DNA from 2 places in the Erwinia sp. PME.40.26/001 genome. Region 1 is predicted to be linked to the other one. Evidence: predicted binding sites of a transcription regulator. Region 1 holds the regulator's gene; the other holds the start of a gene.

Region 1 (7,799 bases):
AGATTCATCTCCGTCTGGCTCATAGTTACCTCGACCTCTATTCTAAGACGATTAATTTACTCCCGATGGTAACGTATTAACCCTCGGACCGGGCATTTTTACAGAAACTTACCTCTGTTGCGTAGCTAAAGCTGGCATAAGTTTTACTTTTTGTCCTGAGATCGTCAAAATCATGGCCACTAAAATGACCTTGCCTGACGTCGTTGCCGCTAGCCGCCTTTGACGATAATACCTCATTAAAAGGACACTTCATGCTCGTCGCTACAGCACTACTGATTATCGGTTTAGTCTTACTGGTTTATGGAGCCGATCGTCTGGTGTTTAGCGCCGCTATTTTGTGTCGTGCTGTCGGTATCCCGCCGCTGATCATCGGGATGACCGTCGTCGGAATCGGCACTTCGCTGCCTGAACTGATCGTCTCTTTCTCTGCCGCCTCGCACGGGCAGATGGATATTGCTGTCGGTACCGCGATGGGATCGAATATTACCAATATTTTGCTGATTCTGGGAGGCGCAGCACTGCTTCACCCGTTAAGCGTACATTCGAACCTGGTGCGTCGTGAACTGCCGCTGATGCTGCTGGTTACCCTGTTGTGCGGCGTCACGCTGTTCGATAATGAACTGAGCCGCAATGATGGTCTGGCCCTGATCGCCATCGCGGCACTCTATCTGTGGTTTATTATCAAGATTGCCCGCCGGGCTGAACGCGATAACAATGATTCGCTGACGCGTGAGCAACTTGCCGAACTGCCCCGTGACGAGGTGGGCAATACCGTTGCTTTCCTGTGGCTGGCGGTGGCGCTGATTGTGCTGCCGATGTCCACGCGCATGGTGATCGATAACGCAACGGTCATCGCTGACTATTTTGGCGTCAGTGAGCTGGTGATTGGTCTGACGATCATTTCGGTAGGCACCAGCCTGCCTGAACTGGCCACCGTCATCGCCGGAGCATTAAAAGGTGAAGATGATATCGCCATCGGTAACCTGATTGGTTCTAACATCTATAATACCGCGATTGTGCTGGGTCTCCCGGCGCTAATCCACCCCGGTACGCTCGACACCGCTATCTTTGCCCGTGACTACTGGGTGATGCTCGGTGTCAGTGCTGTGTTCACACTGATCTGTTTGCAGCGCAGTCGCCGCATTGGTCGGCTGGCTGGCGCGTTGTTGCTGTGCGGATTTATCGTCTGGGTAGGAATGCTGTATGGCTTCCCCTCAGTGACCTTCTGGTAAAAGGACTGGAGAATTATGGCGCATATCACTGCCCATCCCGACTTTGACTTTCAACAGGCCGGGAAAGAAGTACTGCGAATTGAACGTGAAGGGCTGGAGCAGCTCGACCAGTACATCAATGATGACTTCACCCGCGCTTGCGAACTGATCTATCACTGTTCCGGTAAAGTGGTCGTGATGGGAATGGGTAAATCCGGGCATGTGGGGAAGAAGATCGCTGCCACCTTCGCCAGCACCGGTAGCCCGGCTTTCTTTGTTCATCCTGCGGAAGCCAGCCACGGCGATCTTGGGATGGTGAGCCCCAGTGACGTCGTGATTGCCATCTCTAATTCCGGCGAGTCTTCAGAAGTTCTGGCCCTGATCCCGGTGCTGAAACGCCTGCGGGTTACGTTGATCTGCATGACGGGACGGCCGGAAAGTGCAATGGGCCGCGCAGCAGATGTGCATCTCTGTGTTAAAGTGCCGCAGGAAGCCTGTCCGCTGGGCCTTGCCCCCACCACCAGCACCACGGCAACCCTGGTGATGGGGGATGCGCTGGCCGTCGCACTGTTGAAAGCACGGGGCTTTACGCCGGAAGATTTCGCACTCTCCCACCCTGGCGGTGCGCTGGGCCGTAAGCTGCTGCTACGCGTTGATGATATCATGCACTCCGGTAGCGATATGCCGCATGTGAGTCGCGATGCCTCACTGCGAGATGCCTTGCTGGAAATAACACGTAAAAACATGGGGATGACGGTAATCTGCAACGATTTAATGAAAATCGAAGGCATCTTTACCGACGGGGATTTACGCCGCGTGTTTGATATGGGCATCGATATCCAGCGTGCCGGCATTGAAAGTGTCATGACGCCGGGCGGTATCCGCGTCCGGCCCAATACGCTGGCTGTCGATGCACTGAATCTGATGCAGAGTAAGAATATTACCTGCGTGATGGTCGCCGATGGCGACACTCTGCTGGGCGTGGTGCATATGCATGACATGCTGCGGGCCGGCGTTGTTTAACAAAGGAAGTCGAGATCAATGAGTGATTCATCAGCCACCGTAGCGACCTGCTACGGCCCGGTTAGCCAGCAGGTCATCTCCCGCGCGCAGAAAATCAAACTGCTGATCTGCGATGTGGACGGTGTGATGTCGGATGGCGTGATTTACCAGGGCAACAGCGGTGAAGAGCTGAAAGCCTTCAACGTCCGTGATGGCTACGGTATCCGCTGCCTGCTAACCAGCGACATAGAGGTGGCGATTATTACCGGCCGTAAAGCCAAACTGCTGGAAGATCGCTGTGCCACACTGGGGATTACTCATCTTTACCAGGGACAGACTGATAAGCTTTTGGCCTTCCGTGAACTTCTGGATACACTGTCACTCAGTGCTGAACAGGTTGCCTATATCGGCGATGACCTGATTGACTGGCCAGTTATGGCCGAAGTCGGCCTGAGCGTTACCGTTGCTGACGCCCATCCCGTTCTCCTTCCGCGCGCCGACTATGTGACGCGGATTGCGGGTGGCCGTGGTGCAGTGCGGGAAATTTGCGATCTTCTGTTGATTGCACAGGGTAAGTTTGATGAGGCCAAAGGGCAGTCTGTATGAGTAAAACGAGACGCTGGATAACGCTGATTCTGGCACTGATCGCCATTGTGCTGATCGGCTGGAATCTGACTGCGACGGATGACAATGACGACGCGGTAAACAATGGCAACAATGAACCGACGTATATGAGCGATAATTCACATACGGTCGTTTATAACCCTGCGGGGTCACTGAGCTATAAGCTGGTCTCAGACAAAGTGACCTATTTCTCAGCCGACGCAGTGAGCTGGTTCGACAATCCGGTAATGACAACGTACGACGAGAATAAGGTGCCCACCTGGTCGGTCCGGGGGGATAAGGCCAAACTGACGAACGATCGCATGTTGTATCTTTACGGGCATGTTGAAGTGAACAGCCTGACAAAAGACACACAGCTTGAGCGTATCAAAACGGATAACGCTCAGATCAACCTGACGACGCAGGATGTTACCTCTGACGATCAGGTCACACTTTATGGCCGCAGCTTTAACTCTACAGGTATGAAGATGCGTGGGAATTTACGGAAGAAAACTGCCGAGTTGATTGAAAAGGTCAAAACATCTTATGAAATTCAAAATGAACAAAAGCCTTAAATTACTGACTGCTACCCTCCTGTTCGCGGCGAGCGTTCCGGCTTTTGCCCTGACCGGTGACTCAGAAAAACCGGTCAACGTTGACTCGGAAAATCAGGCGCTGGACATGCAGGGCAACGTGGCCACCTTTACCGGTAAAGTCATTGTGACCCAGGGAACGATTAAAATTACGGCGGATAAAGTCGTGGTGACCCGTCCGGGCGGCGACAGTAATAAAACCATTGTGGATGCCTACGGCAACCCGGCGACGTTCTATCAGATGCAGGACAGCGGTAAACCCGTCCAGGGCCACGCGCAAAAAATGCATTACGAGCTGGCCAAAGACCTGGTGGAGTTAACCGGTGACGCCTATCTGGAACAGCTGGACAGTAATGTTAAAGGCGATCGCATTACCTATCTGGTGAAAGAGCAAAAAATGCAGGCCTTTGGCAGTTCCGGCAAGCGTGTCACTACCGTACTGGTGCCGTCACAGCTGCAGGACAAAGGCACACCGTCAAACGGTCAGAAAAAGAGTAACTAACGAACATGGCAACCTTAATAGCGGAAAACCTGGCGAAGGCCTACAAAGGCCGTCGCGTGGTTGAAGATGTCAGCCTGCAGGTCAAGTCTGGCGAAATCGTGGGTCTGCTTGGCCCAAACGGTGCAGGTAAAACCACAACGTTTTATATGGTCGTTGGCATCGTACCCCGCGATGCCGGCCGCATTATCATCGATGATGAAGACATCAGTATTCTGCCGCTGCACGCCCGCGCGCGTCGTGGTATTGGCTATCTGCCACAGGAAGCCTCCATTTTCCGTCGTCTGAGCGTGTTTGATAACCTGATGGCGGTGCTGCAGATCCGTGACGACCTGACCAGCGAACAGCGTGAAGATCGTGCGAATGAGCTGCTGGAAGAGTTCCATATCGAGCACCTGCGTGACAGCCTGGGTCAGGCGCTGTCTGGCGGTGAACGCCGCCGTGTCGAGATTGCCCGCGCGCTGGCGGCTAATCCGAAGTTCATCCTGCTGGATGAACCCTTTGCCGGTGTTGACCCGATTTCCGTTATTGATATTAAAAAGATCATTGAACACCTGCGCGACAGCGGGCTGGGTGTCCTGATCACCGACCACAACGTCCGTGAAACGCTGGCAGTCTGTGAGCGTGCCTATATCGTTAGCCAGGGGCATTTGATCGCCCACGGCACCCCGGAAGCGATCCTGGCCGATGAACAAGTTAAGCGTGTCTATTTGGGAGAAGAGTTCAGACTCTGATAAGGTGTTTGCATTCGGTAAGTTTTCTGGGGAATTAAGACTCTGAACATGAAGCAAGGTTTACAACTCAGGCTCAGTCAACAGCTTGCCATGACGCCACAGTTGCAGCAGGCCATTCGCCTGCTGCAACTCTCTACGCTTGAGCTCCAGCAGGAAATTCAGTTGGCGCTGGAAAGTAACCCGTTGCTTGAACAAACCGACATTCATGAAGAAGTCGATACCCGCGAATATCAGGAAACTGAAGCGCTGGATACCCGGGAAGCGCTGGAACAGAAGGACATGCCTGAAGAACTGCCGCTGGACGCCACCTGGGACGAAATTTATACCGCAGGGACCCCGTCCGGTACCGGGACGGATTACCACGATGATGAATTGCCCGTCTATCAGGGTGAAACCACCCAGACACTGCAGGACTATCTGATGTGGCAGGTAGAACTGACGCCGTTCACCGACACTGACCGGGCGATCGCGACCTCGATTGTGGATGCGGTGGACGATACGGGGTATCTGACGGCCTCGCTGGAAGAAATTCTGGAAAGTATGGGCAGCGATGAGCTGACTATCGACGAAGTGGAAGCCGTGCTGAAACGTGTACAGCGATTTGATCCGGTCGGCGTCTGCGCTCGTGATTTACGCGATTGCCTGCTGGTTCAGCTGTCACAATTCGCGGCCGATGTTCCCCTGCTGAAAGAAGCGCGTCTGATTGTCAGCGAGCATCTTGATCTGCTGGCGAATCATGACTTCCGCAGTCTGATGCGCGTCACCCGCCTTAAGGAAGAGGTACTCAAAGGTGCTATGCAGGTAATACAGACCCTTGACCCGCGTCCAGGGCAGTCGATTAATACTCAGGAACCCGAGTATGTCATTCCGGATGTGCTGGTACGTAAAGTCAGTAACCGCTGGACCGTTGAGCTCAATGCCGACAGCGTGCCGCGCCTGAAAATCAATCAGCACTATGCGTCGTTAGGCTCCAGCTCACGCAGCGACAGTGATTCGCAGTTTATACGCAGTAACCTGCAGGAAGCGAAATGGCTGATTAAAAGCCTGGAAAGTCGTAATGACACGCTGCTGAAAGTGACACGCTGCATCGTTGAGCAGCAGCAGGCCTTTTTTGAGCAGGGCGAAGAGCATATGCGCCCGATGGTGCTGGCCGATATTGCCAGTGCTGTTGAAATGCATGAATCGACGATTTCCCGTGTGACCACCCAGAAATATCTGCACAGCCCACGGGGCATCTTTGAACTGAAGTATTTTTTCTCCAGTCACGTCAACACCGAGGGCGGAGGCGAAGCCTCATCCACGGCTATCCGTGCGCTGGTGAAAAAGTTAATCTCGGCGGAGAATCCCGTCAAACCACTCAGCGACAGCAAGCTGACCTCCATGCTTTCCGAACAGGGGATTATGGTAGCAAGGCGCACTGTGGCAAAATACCGAGAGTCTTTATCCATCCCGCCATCAAACCAGCGCAAACAGCTGGTCTGAACGAACTGAGAAGGAAGACACTATGCAGCTCAATATCACTGGACAACACGTAGAAATCACCGAACCACTGCGCGAATTTTTGACTGAAAAGTTTGCCAAACTGGAACATTATTTTGATCGCATTAATCAGGTCTATATTGTGCTGAAAGTGGAGAAAGTGACACAGATTGCAGATGCTACGCTGCATGTGAACGGTGGGGAGCTGCACGCCACCTCGGAAGATAAAGATATGTACGCGGCGATTGACGGGCTGATTGACAAGCTGACTCGCCAGTTAAATAAACATAAAGACAAGCTTAAACAACACTAAATTCACCATGCGTTGATGGTTTTTCAGCAGCCACCCCTTTAAAGGTTAAGCTGAAAGCGGTATCGGCTCGTATTCTTCCGGGAATACGAGCCGTTAATCAATACAGCATGTTAATCTTGACTCCGAAACGGGGAAGAGGATAACTCGCCTGCGGCAGTGAAAAGTTAAGTGAAACTATGATGAACAATGATTTGAAACTGGAACTGGGCTCCGTGCTGAGCGTCTCATGTACGCGTAATGGCGTGCATTGCCAGAGCAAAAAACGGGCGCTGGAAATTATCAGCGAACTGGCAGCTAAACAGCTAAACCTTCCGCATCAGACAATTTTTGAAGCGATTCTGACGCGTGAGAGAATGGGAAGTACCGGTATCGGTAATGGCATTGCCATCCCGCACGGCAAGCTTGAGGAAGATACGCTGCGTGCCGTCGGCGTTTTTATTCGCCTTGACCAGCCCATTGCGTTCGATGCCATTGATAATCAGCCTGTGGATCTGCTGTTTGCCCTGCTGGTACCCGCCGATCAGTGTAAAACGCATCTGCATACGCTCTCACTGGTGGCCAAGCGCCTGGCGGATAAAACCGTACTGCGGCGTCTGCGTTCCGCACAGAGCGATGAAGATCTTTATGCGATCATCACGGAAGATCACGAACAGAGCTAGTCAGGCAGGTTAAATGAGGGGAATTGTGAAATGGTGCTGATGATCGTCAGCGGTCGTTCAGGCTCAGGAAAATCTGTGGCGTTACGCGCCCTGGAAGACATGGGTTTTTACTGCGTGGATAATCTGCCCGTGGTCCTGCTGCCTGACCTGGCGAATTCGCTGGCCGAACGCAACATATCTGCTGCGGTAAGTATTGATGTCCGCAACATGCCGGAATCTCCGGAAGTGTTTGAAACCGCACTTAACAGTTTACCAGACTGTTTTTCGCCGCAACTTCTGTTCCTTGATGCTGACCGTAATACCTTAATTCGTCGCTACAGTGATACACGTCGTCTGCATCCGCTCTCCAGTAAAAATCTGTCGCTGGAAAGCGCCATTGATGAAGAGAGCGATCTGCTGGAGCCCCTGCGCTCCCGGGCCGATTTGATTATCGACACCTCAGAGATGTCCGTGCACGAGCTGGCCGAGATGTTGCGTACCCGCCTGCTGGGCAAGCGAGAGCGTGAACTGACGATGGTGTTTGAGTCCTTTGGCTTTAAGCACGGCATTCCGATTGACGCTGATTACGTATTTGACGTGCGATTTTTGCCTAACCCGCACTGGGATCCCAAGCTGCGCCCGATGACCGGACTCGATCGCCCGGTTGCTGCCTTCCTCGATCGCCACACGGAAGTGCATAACTTCATCTATCAGACGCGCAGTTACC
Region 2 (7,799 bases), on a different contig from region 1:
GCCCCCGGCCCTGACAATCTGCCTAATGAGACGGACATAGCCCGCCAGCTGGCGCACTATCTTCCGGAAAAAGCGCGCGATAAGTTTTTATCTGAAAAACCCTTCGAGATCCGCCCTGTCGAGTTCCATAACCCGTTAAAGGGCCATGTCAGTGAACCGGCGCGGTACACCTGGCTGCGGGCGAACGGCACTATGCCAGAGGATAAACGCATCCATCAGTATCTGCTGGGTTATGCTTCTGATTTCAACTTTCTGCCCGTCTCGCTGCAGCCGCACGGTAAAGGCTTCCTGGAGCCGGGAATGCAGGTAGCCACAATAGATCACTCTATGTGGTTCCACCGCCCTTTCGACCTGAATGAATGGCTGCTGTACAGCGTAGAAAGCACCTCTGCCTCCAGTGCCCGCGGCTTTGTTCGCGGTGAGTTCTGGAACCAGCAGGGCGTCCTCGTCGCATCTACCGTTCAGGAAGGCGTGATCCGCCAGCGTTCTTAACCGGCCCCATAAAAAAAGCGGGCCTGATGGCCCGCTTTTTGTTCGGTTTGCTGCACACTGCCTTTTCAGGCTGACAGCCGCTTACTGGTTGTAAGCATTCTCGCCGTGGCTGTTGACGTCCAGACCTTCACGTTCGTGCTCTTCCGGCACACGCAGACCAACAATCATATCCGCCACTTTAAAGCCGATGAACGCCACTACTGCCGTCCAGACTATCGTCAGACCCACGCTGAACAGCTGGACCCAGACCTGGTGCCCCATGGTCACGCCTTCTGCGTAGCCTACGCCGCCCAGGGAAGAAGAGGCGAAGATACCGGTCAGGATGCAGCCAACGATGCCGCACACGCCGTGAACACCGAAGACATCGCAGGGATCGTCAACTCGCAGCCATTTTTTCAGAATGGTGACGCCCCAGAGACCGGCGAGCCCCCCGACCAGACCAATTATCAGTGCACCGCCTACGCCCACATAGCCACAGGCTGGCGTGATGGCGACCAGACCGGCAATCACACCCGAGCTGACGCCCAGCAGAGAAGGCTTACCGCGCAGGGCCCACTCACCGAAGGTCCAGCTCAACATCGCTCCCGCTGTCGCAATCACGGTGTTGAGGAATGCCAGACCGGCAATTTCGTTCGCTGCACTGGCTGAGCCTGCGTTGAAGCCGAACCAGCCAAAGTAGAGTATCGCGGTGCCGGTGAAGACCATCGGCAGGTTGTGAGGTTTGAATGCCTCTTTACCAAAGCCGGCGCGTTTACCGACCAGGTAAGCCCCGACCAGGCCTGCAACCGCCGCATTAATGTGCACCACCGTACCGCCCGCAAAGTCCAGTGCGCCATCCTGAGCCAGGAAGCCGCCCGCCCATACCATATGTGCAATCGGCAGATAGGCAAAGGTCAGCCAGATGACAACAAAAATCAGCAAGGCAGAGAAACGAATACGCTCGGCGATGGCACCGACAATCAGGCCCACGGTGATGCAGGCGAAAGAGGCCTGGAAGGCGACGTGGATATACTGGTAGTAAGATCCCATCACGGCAGTCGGTGAGATATTTTTCAGCATCGCCCAGTTAAAGTTACCGAAGAAGGCATTGCCTTCGCTGAACGCCAGCGAATAGCCATACACCATCCACAGTACACAGACCATGGCGAAGGTCATTGCCACCTGGGTCAGCATCGACAACACGTTTTTAGCGCGGATCAGGCCGCCGTAAAACAGGGCAATGCCGGGGATTGTCATAAACAGCACCAGCGCGGTGCAGATCATCATAAAGGCGTTGTCAGCTTTATCCGCGACCGCAGGCGCAGCGGCCATTGCCAGCGACGGTAAAAAAGCAGCACCGGCGAGGCCTAACTTAGCGAGTTTTTTCATTTTATCCCATCCCATCACAATTCTGAGCCCCGAATTACAGTGCTGCTTCGTCAGTTTCGCCGGTGCGAATACGGATGACCCGTTGCAGTTCTGCAACAAAGATCTTCCCGTCACCAATTTTGCCTGTATAGGCCGCTTTGCTAATGACATCAACCACTTCATCAAGCTGGTCGTCTGCAATCGCAATATCAATTTTTACTTTTGGCAGGAAGTTCACGCTGTATTCAGCACCGCGATACAGTTCTGCATGACCTTTCTGACGGCCGAAGCCTTTCACTTCAGTGACAGTGAGACCCTGAATGCCGATTGACGACAGTGCTTCTCGCACGTCTTCCAGTTTGAACGGTTTGATTACCACGGTAACCAGCTTCATACGATCCCCTCCAGTAAAAAAATAGGTTGTTTCAGCGACACGAAATGATTAAAGCAAACGCTGTGCCAGAGTTTAAAAATCTGCATTTTTCAGACCATTAGTCAGTGCTGGTCTGAGTCCTGGCTGAGGCGCAGATCACACAGAAAAGAGAGGCACAATGAGGAGTATAGAAAAAACGCACCAGAAAGGTGCGTTATGCGTTAAGCCAGTGCATTTGTGCGATAAACGGGTGTTTTCTCGCCTGCATTTGGTGCAGCGTAGCGGTAAGGTGTCAGCCGTTTTCGGCAGCGGCCAGCTCCTCACCCGCTAACTGCAGCTGATACATCTGCCAGTAGCGTCCTTGGGCGGCCAGAAGCGCCTGGTGGCTGCCGCGCTCCACGGCCTGCCCACGGTGCAGCACCAGAATGGTGTCTGCCTCGGTGATGGTGGAGAGCCGGTGCGCAATCACCACCAGCGTCGTCTGTTCACGTATCGCCCGCAGTGCTTTCTGAATGGCCTGTTCCGTGCCGGAATCAATATTGGCGGTGGCTTCATCCAGGATCAGGATTTGGGGCGATGCCACCAGCACGCGTGCCATCGCCAGCAGTTGCTTCTGCCCGACAGAGAGGGTGTTCCCCTGCTCTCCCAGCCGGGTGTGGATCCCCTCCGGCAGGTCACGCGCCAGGGAGGCCAGCTGCACCGTTTCCAGCGCCTGCCATACGGCGTCTTCACTGATATCGCGCCCCAGGGTGACGTTAGCAAAGAACGTATCGGCCAGCACGACGGGGTCCTGCTGAACCATCGCCACGCTCCCCCGCAGCGCCGCATGGCTGAGGGAAGCGAGCGGACGGCCGTCCAGCAGGATCTCCCCCTGACTGAGCGCATAATAGCCCATCAGCAGATTAGCCAGCGTGCTTTTTCCGCTGCCGGTATGCCCGACCAGCGCCACAAAATGGCGTGAGGGCACCGACAGGTTGATATCCGTTAACACCGGGCGGCCGCTGCGGTAGGCGAAGGTGACATCACGGATCTCAATGCTACCGCTGCGCAGCGGCTCACTGTCTTCGCCATAGGGCTGACGCGGCGCGTCCATCAGTTCAAAAATGCGCTCCCCCGCCACGACAGCCTGTTGCAGCATTGACTGCTGGGTGGTCAGTTCGATCAGCGGTTCATTCAGCCGTCCCAGGTAGTTGATAAAGGCATACAGTACGCCAACCTCAATCGTGCCGACGGAGGTGAACCCAAACAGCATCATCAGGCCACAGAGGATCATCGCTGAAAAAAGACTGAGCAACGGCCGCAGCAGGAAGCCGTCCAGCCGTAACGTCTGCATCCGCGCCAGATAGTGTGAACGGCTGGCCTCGCCCATCCTTTCGCCAAAGCGTGCCTGCTGGCGGAACTGCTGAATGACGCTCATCCCGTTGATCACTTCATTAAAGCCGTTGTTGATCTCGGCCAGATAGCTGCGGACGCGGCGCACAATCGGCGTGCTGTAGCGCTGATAAATCAGCATCACCACCAGCACGGCAGGAAAAATAGTGATCGCCACCAGCGCCATACGCCAGTCAAGGCTGAACATCGCCACCAGCATCGCCCCCACCAGCGCCGCGCTGCGCAGGACGGTGGCGACAACGGTGACGTACAGGTCGCGCACCACCTCGGTATCATTGGTGACGCGAGAGATTATCTGGCCGACCGGTTGGGTATCAAATGCTCCCAGCGGCTGGCGCAGCGCCGCATCCATCACGTCAGTTCGCAGACGCTGAACCACGCCGACCGCCGCCTGATTAAACAACAGTGCCTGAGCGTAGTGCAGCGCTGCTGCCAGCAATTGTAATAACAGGAAACTGACGACCAGGCCGGCAGCCAGCCCTACCGGCATGCGGTGTTTCGCCACCATGTTGTCGATAAAGTAGCTGACCAGCACCGGCCCCAGCACCTCTGCGGCGGCGGCAACCCACAGCATCAGCACCGCCAGGCTCAGGGATTTACGCCACGGTGCACCGTAGGACAGCAGCCGTTTGATCGTCGGCCACAGTTGGATGACATTAGCCATGCACAGCTCCCTGTTCTGTTTCATCATCGTCCAGGGCGGCTTCCAGCTGCTGATAACGGTACATATCGCGATACCAGCCCTCTTCTGCCGACAGTTGCTCATGGTCGCCGCGCTGTGCCACCTGGCCGTGCTGCAGTACCAGGATCTCACTGGCTTCGGTCAGCGCAGAGAGGCGATGGGCGCTGATGATCACCGTGCGCCCTTCTCCCCAGCTGCGCAGATTATGCAGGATCTGATGCTCGGTACGGCCATCCACGGCGGACAGCGCATCATCCAGTACGAGGATTTCCGCCTCCAGCAGCAGGGCCCGCGCAATAGAAATCCGCTGTTTCTGACCGCCAGAGAGCATCACGCCCCGCTCGCCCACTTCCGTCTCATAACCCTCCGGCAACCGCAAAATGTCGTCATGGACAAAAGCGAGACGAGCCGCCTGTTCAATTTCACTTTGTGTGGCACCCGGACGGCCCAGCGCAATGTTACTGGCTACGCTGTCGGAGAACAGGAAGGGGGTCTGGCTGACCACGGCCAGGCGGCTGCGCCAGCTGTCCAGACGCAGCTGTGGTAAAGGAATATCGTGATAACAAATATCGCCCTGGTCGATATCAAAATGGCGCTGGATCAGACTCAACAAGGTACTCTTCCCCGCGCCGGTAGGGCCACACAGCCCCAGCATCTGTCCTGGCTGAAGGCGAACGTGCAGATTGCGCAGCGCAGGCTGTTGCGCCCCCGGATAGCAGAACTCGCCGACTGAGATCGCCAGCACGCCCCGCCCTTCCGGCAGCGCTTTATCACCGTCAACGACTGCCGGCGCTTCCGCCAGCAGCGCCTTAATTCGGGTCCAGGCCGCGCTCCCGCGTTCAACAATGTTAAACATCCAGGCCAGCGCCAGCATCGGCCAGATCATCAGCCCCAGGTACATCACAAAACTGGTGAGCTGCCCCAGGGTCATCGTGCCGTGCCATACCATCCAGCTCCCGCCGCCGATAGCCAACAGATTCGACAGGCCGATAGCGATATAGATAGTGGGGTCAAAGCGCGCATCAACGCGGGCTACCCGCAGGTTTTTTTCTCCGGTATCTTTGGCAATGGCAGCAAACTGCCCCGACTGATGGTCTTCCAGGCCAAACGCTTTGATCATACGAATACTGCTCAGGCTTTCCTGCGTCTGATCGTTCAGCGAGGAAAATGCCGCCTGGGCCAGCTTAAAGCGCTGATGGAGCTGATCACCGTAGCGTTTGATCACCAGCGCCATCACCGGCATCGGCAACAGCGCCAGCAGCGTGAGCTGCCAGCTGATTTGCGTACTCATCACAATCAGCACTGCCATGCCCATGACCAGCGAGTCGACCAGCGTCAGCACACCTTCACCGGCGGCGAACACCACACGGTCAACGTCATTGGTGGCCCGGGCTATCAGGTCGCCGGTCCGGTGGCGTAAATAGAATCCGGGATGCTGGCGACTGAGCTGACGATAGAAATCTTCACGCAGCTCCACCGCCAGCTGATAGGAGGCTCCAAACAGCAGCACGCGCCAGACATAGCGCAGCAGATAAACGACAATGGCCGTGGCCAGCATGACGCCAACCCACATCATCAGCTGGCTGTGACTCATGCTGTCACGGCTGACGCCGTCGACGATCCTGCCCACCACATGCGGTGGCAGGAGTTGCAGTATGGCAATCACGATTAACAGCAAAACCGCCCCGAGATAACGGCGCCATTCACGCAAAAAGTACCAGCTAAGTTGGCTAAAAAGTCGCACAAAAATATCCTGATTATCGACCGGTTAAAGCGTCACCGGCAAAGCGGTGGTGTATTTTATCTCTTCCATCGCAAAACTCGAAGTGACATCGATCAGGCCCGGCACGCCGTTGACCAGACGCTTGTAAAAGCCATCATAGCTTTTCATATCGGCCACCTGGACACGCAGCAAATAATCATACTCACCCGCCATGCGATAGAACCCCATCACTTCCGGCATGGCCTGCACCACATCGACAAACTGGTTAAACCATTCACTGCTGTGCTGCTGGGTTTTGATCAAGACAAAAGCCGTCAGACTAAGGCCAAGTTTTTCACCATCGAGTAACGCCACCCGGCCGCGAATATAGCCTTCATCCTCCAGCCTTTTCAAGCGCTTCCAGCAGGGCGTGGTGGTCAGGCTGACAGCATCCGCCAGCGCCTGCAGGGAGAGCGTGCAATCCTGCTGGAGCAGGTTTAACAGCAAGCGGTCTTTTTTATCCAGCGGTGTAAGTAGCAAAATTTTCTCCAGAAGGTCAGCAATACAGCAGTATTATAGCAACCTTTTCCCCGGGCATTTCGTTAATCTGGTTCTCCTGCAGTCTCTCACTCAAGGATGACGAAAATGCCGCGTTCTGCTTACCGTAACCTGTTGATCATTGGATTATTCACGGCTGTCGCCCTCACCTGGGGTACAACCTGGATGGCGATGAAAATCACCGTGGCCACCGTTCCACCCGTTTTTGCCACCGGGCTGCGTTTCCTCTGTGCTGCCCCGCTGCTGCTGTTGCTTGCACGATATAAAAAGGCGCCGTTGCTGTTTCCCCGGGGGCAGCGCGGTTTTCAGCTCTGTGTGATGCTGTTCTATTTCGCCATTCCGTTTACGCTGATGATCTACGGTGAGCGTTACACGTCATCCAGCCTGGCGGCGATTATTTTTGCCACCATGCCTGCGGCGGTGCTGGCCGCTTCCCTGCTGTTTCTCCGTGAAAAAACATCGCTGCAGCAGCTGCTGGGTCTGGCCATCAGCATCGGCGCACTAAGCACAATTCTGTGGCACGAAACCCGCCACAGCGGAGAGAGTCAGCTTCAGGGGATCCTGGCGCTGGTCGCTGCCGTGCTAATCCACGCGGTGATGTACGTCCAGTGTAAAAAGCGCTGTGCGGGTATTTCCGTGTTGAGCTATAACGCACTGCCCTGTCTGGGGGCGGGCATACTCCTGACGGTGGCCGGGCTGGCGGAATCACCCGATGTTCATGCCTTCGCGCCCGAGGCGCTGATAGCGATTGCCTATCTTGGCGTGGTGGCCGGCGTGGGCGGCATTCTGGCTTACTTTGCGCTGCAACAGACGGCAAAACCCTTCCAGGCTTCGCTGGTCTTTCTGGTCTTTCCGCTTATTGCGGTGGCGCTGGAGAGTCAGATGAATGGCAGCAGTATCAGCCGTGAATCTTTACTGCTGTTGTTGCCTTTCCTGCTGGGGATATTGCTGACGCTGTATCGCGGTGCACGCAGCCGACAGCCGGCGGTGACAACCAAAACGGCGCTGCGCCGGTAAAGAAAATAGCCGGACGTCCTGGTCCGGCACACTGGCCAGTTAACGGATTATTCGGGGGAATAAACCCGGTGTGGTGTGGAAAGCCAGTGGTTGAGATAATGAGACACGCCCTGTGTCGCACAGTCGCCAATAACCGGTAAATGCGGCAGTTTCGCTTTCAGTTCACGCATGGCGTTGCGCATCACAAAACCCTGCCCCACGCCTCCCAGCATCTCCAGATCGTTCATTGCATCGCC

The links. The regulator sigma-54, encoded in region 1, starts transcription at its own class of promoters, with help from an activator protein. The targets are predictions, from matches to a motif close to GTTGGCACANNTTTCGCTNT.
Positions count from the first base shown of each region.
Region 2: a site for sigma-54 is predicted at 2,284-2,303, ahead of glnK (P-II family nitrogen regulator). Genes of this name have one in related genera too.

Region 1 covers NZ_JBVHNP010000002.1:57,938-65,736, reverse strand. The annotation lists gene mlaF (phospholipid ABC transporter ATP-binding protein MlaF) at 1-23, opposite strand, end outside; gene ACZ3HG_RS07815 (calcium/sodium antiporter) at 252-1,232, shown strand; gene kdsD (arabinose-5-phosphate isomerase KdsD) at 1,248-2,234, shown strand; gene kdsC (3-deoxy-manno-octulosonate-8-phosphatase KdsC) at 2,253-2,819, shown strand; gene lptC (LPS export ABC transporter periplasmic protein LptC) at 2,816-3,391, shown strand; gene lptA (lipopolysaccharide ABC transporter substrate-binding protein LptA) at 3,363-3,911, shown strand; gene lptB (LPS export ABC transporter ATP-binding protein) at 3,917-4,642, shown strand; gene rpoN (RNA polymerase factor sigma-54) at 4,691-6,124, shown strand; gene hpf (ribosome hibernation promoting factor) at 6,147-6,434, shown strand; gene ptsN (PTS IIA-like nitrogen regulatory protein PtsN) at 6,611-7,093, shown strand; gene rapZ (RNase adapter RapZ) at 7,124-7,799, shown strand, end outside.
Region 2 covers NZ_JBVHNP010000004.1:256,562-264,360, forward strand. The annotation lists gene tesB (acyl-CoA thioesterase II) at 1-492, shown strand, start outside; gene amtB (ammonium transporter AmtB) at 574-1,875, opposite strand; gene glnK (P-II family nitrogen regulator) at 1,895-2,233, opposite strand; gene ACZ3HG_RS14195 (SmdB family multidrug efflux ABC transporter permease/ATP-binding protein) at 2,505-4,268, opposite strand; gene ACZ3HG_RS14200 (SmdA family multidrug ABC transporter permease/ATP-binding protein) at 4,261-6,030, opposite strand; gene ACZ3HG_RS14205 (Lrp/AsnC family transcriptional regulator) at 6,055-6,528, opposite strand; gene ACZ3HG_RS14210 (DMT family transporter) at 6,634-7,563, shown strand; gene cof (HMP-PP phosphatase) at 7,611-7,799, opposite strand, start outside.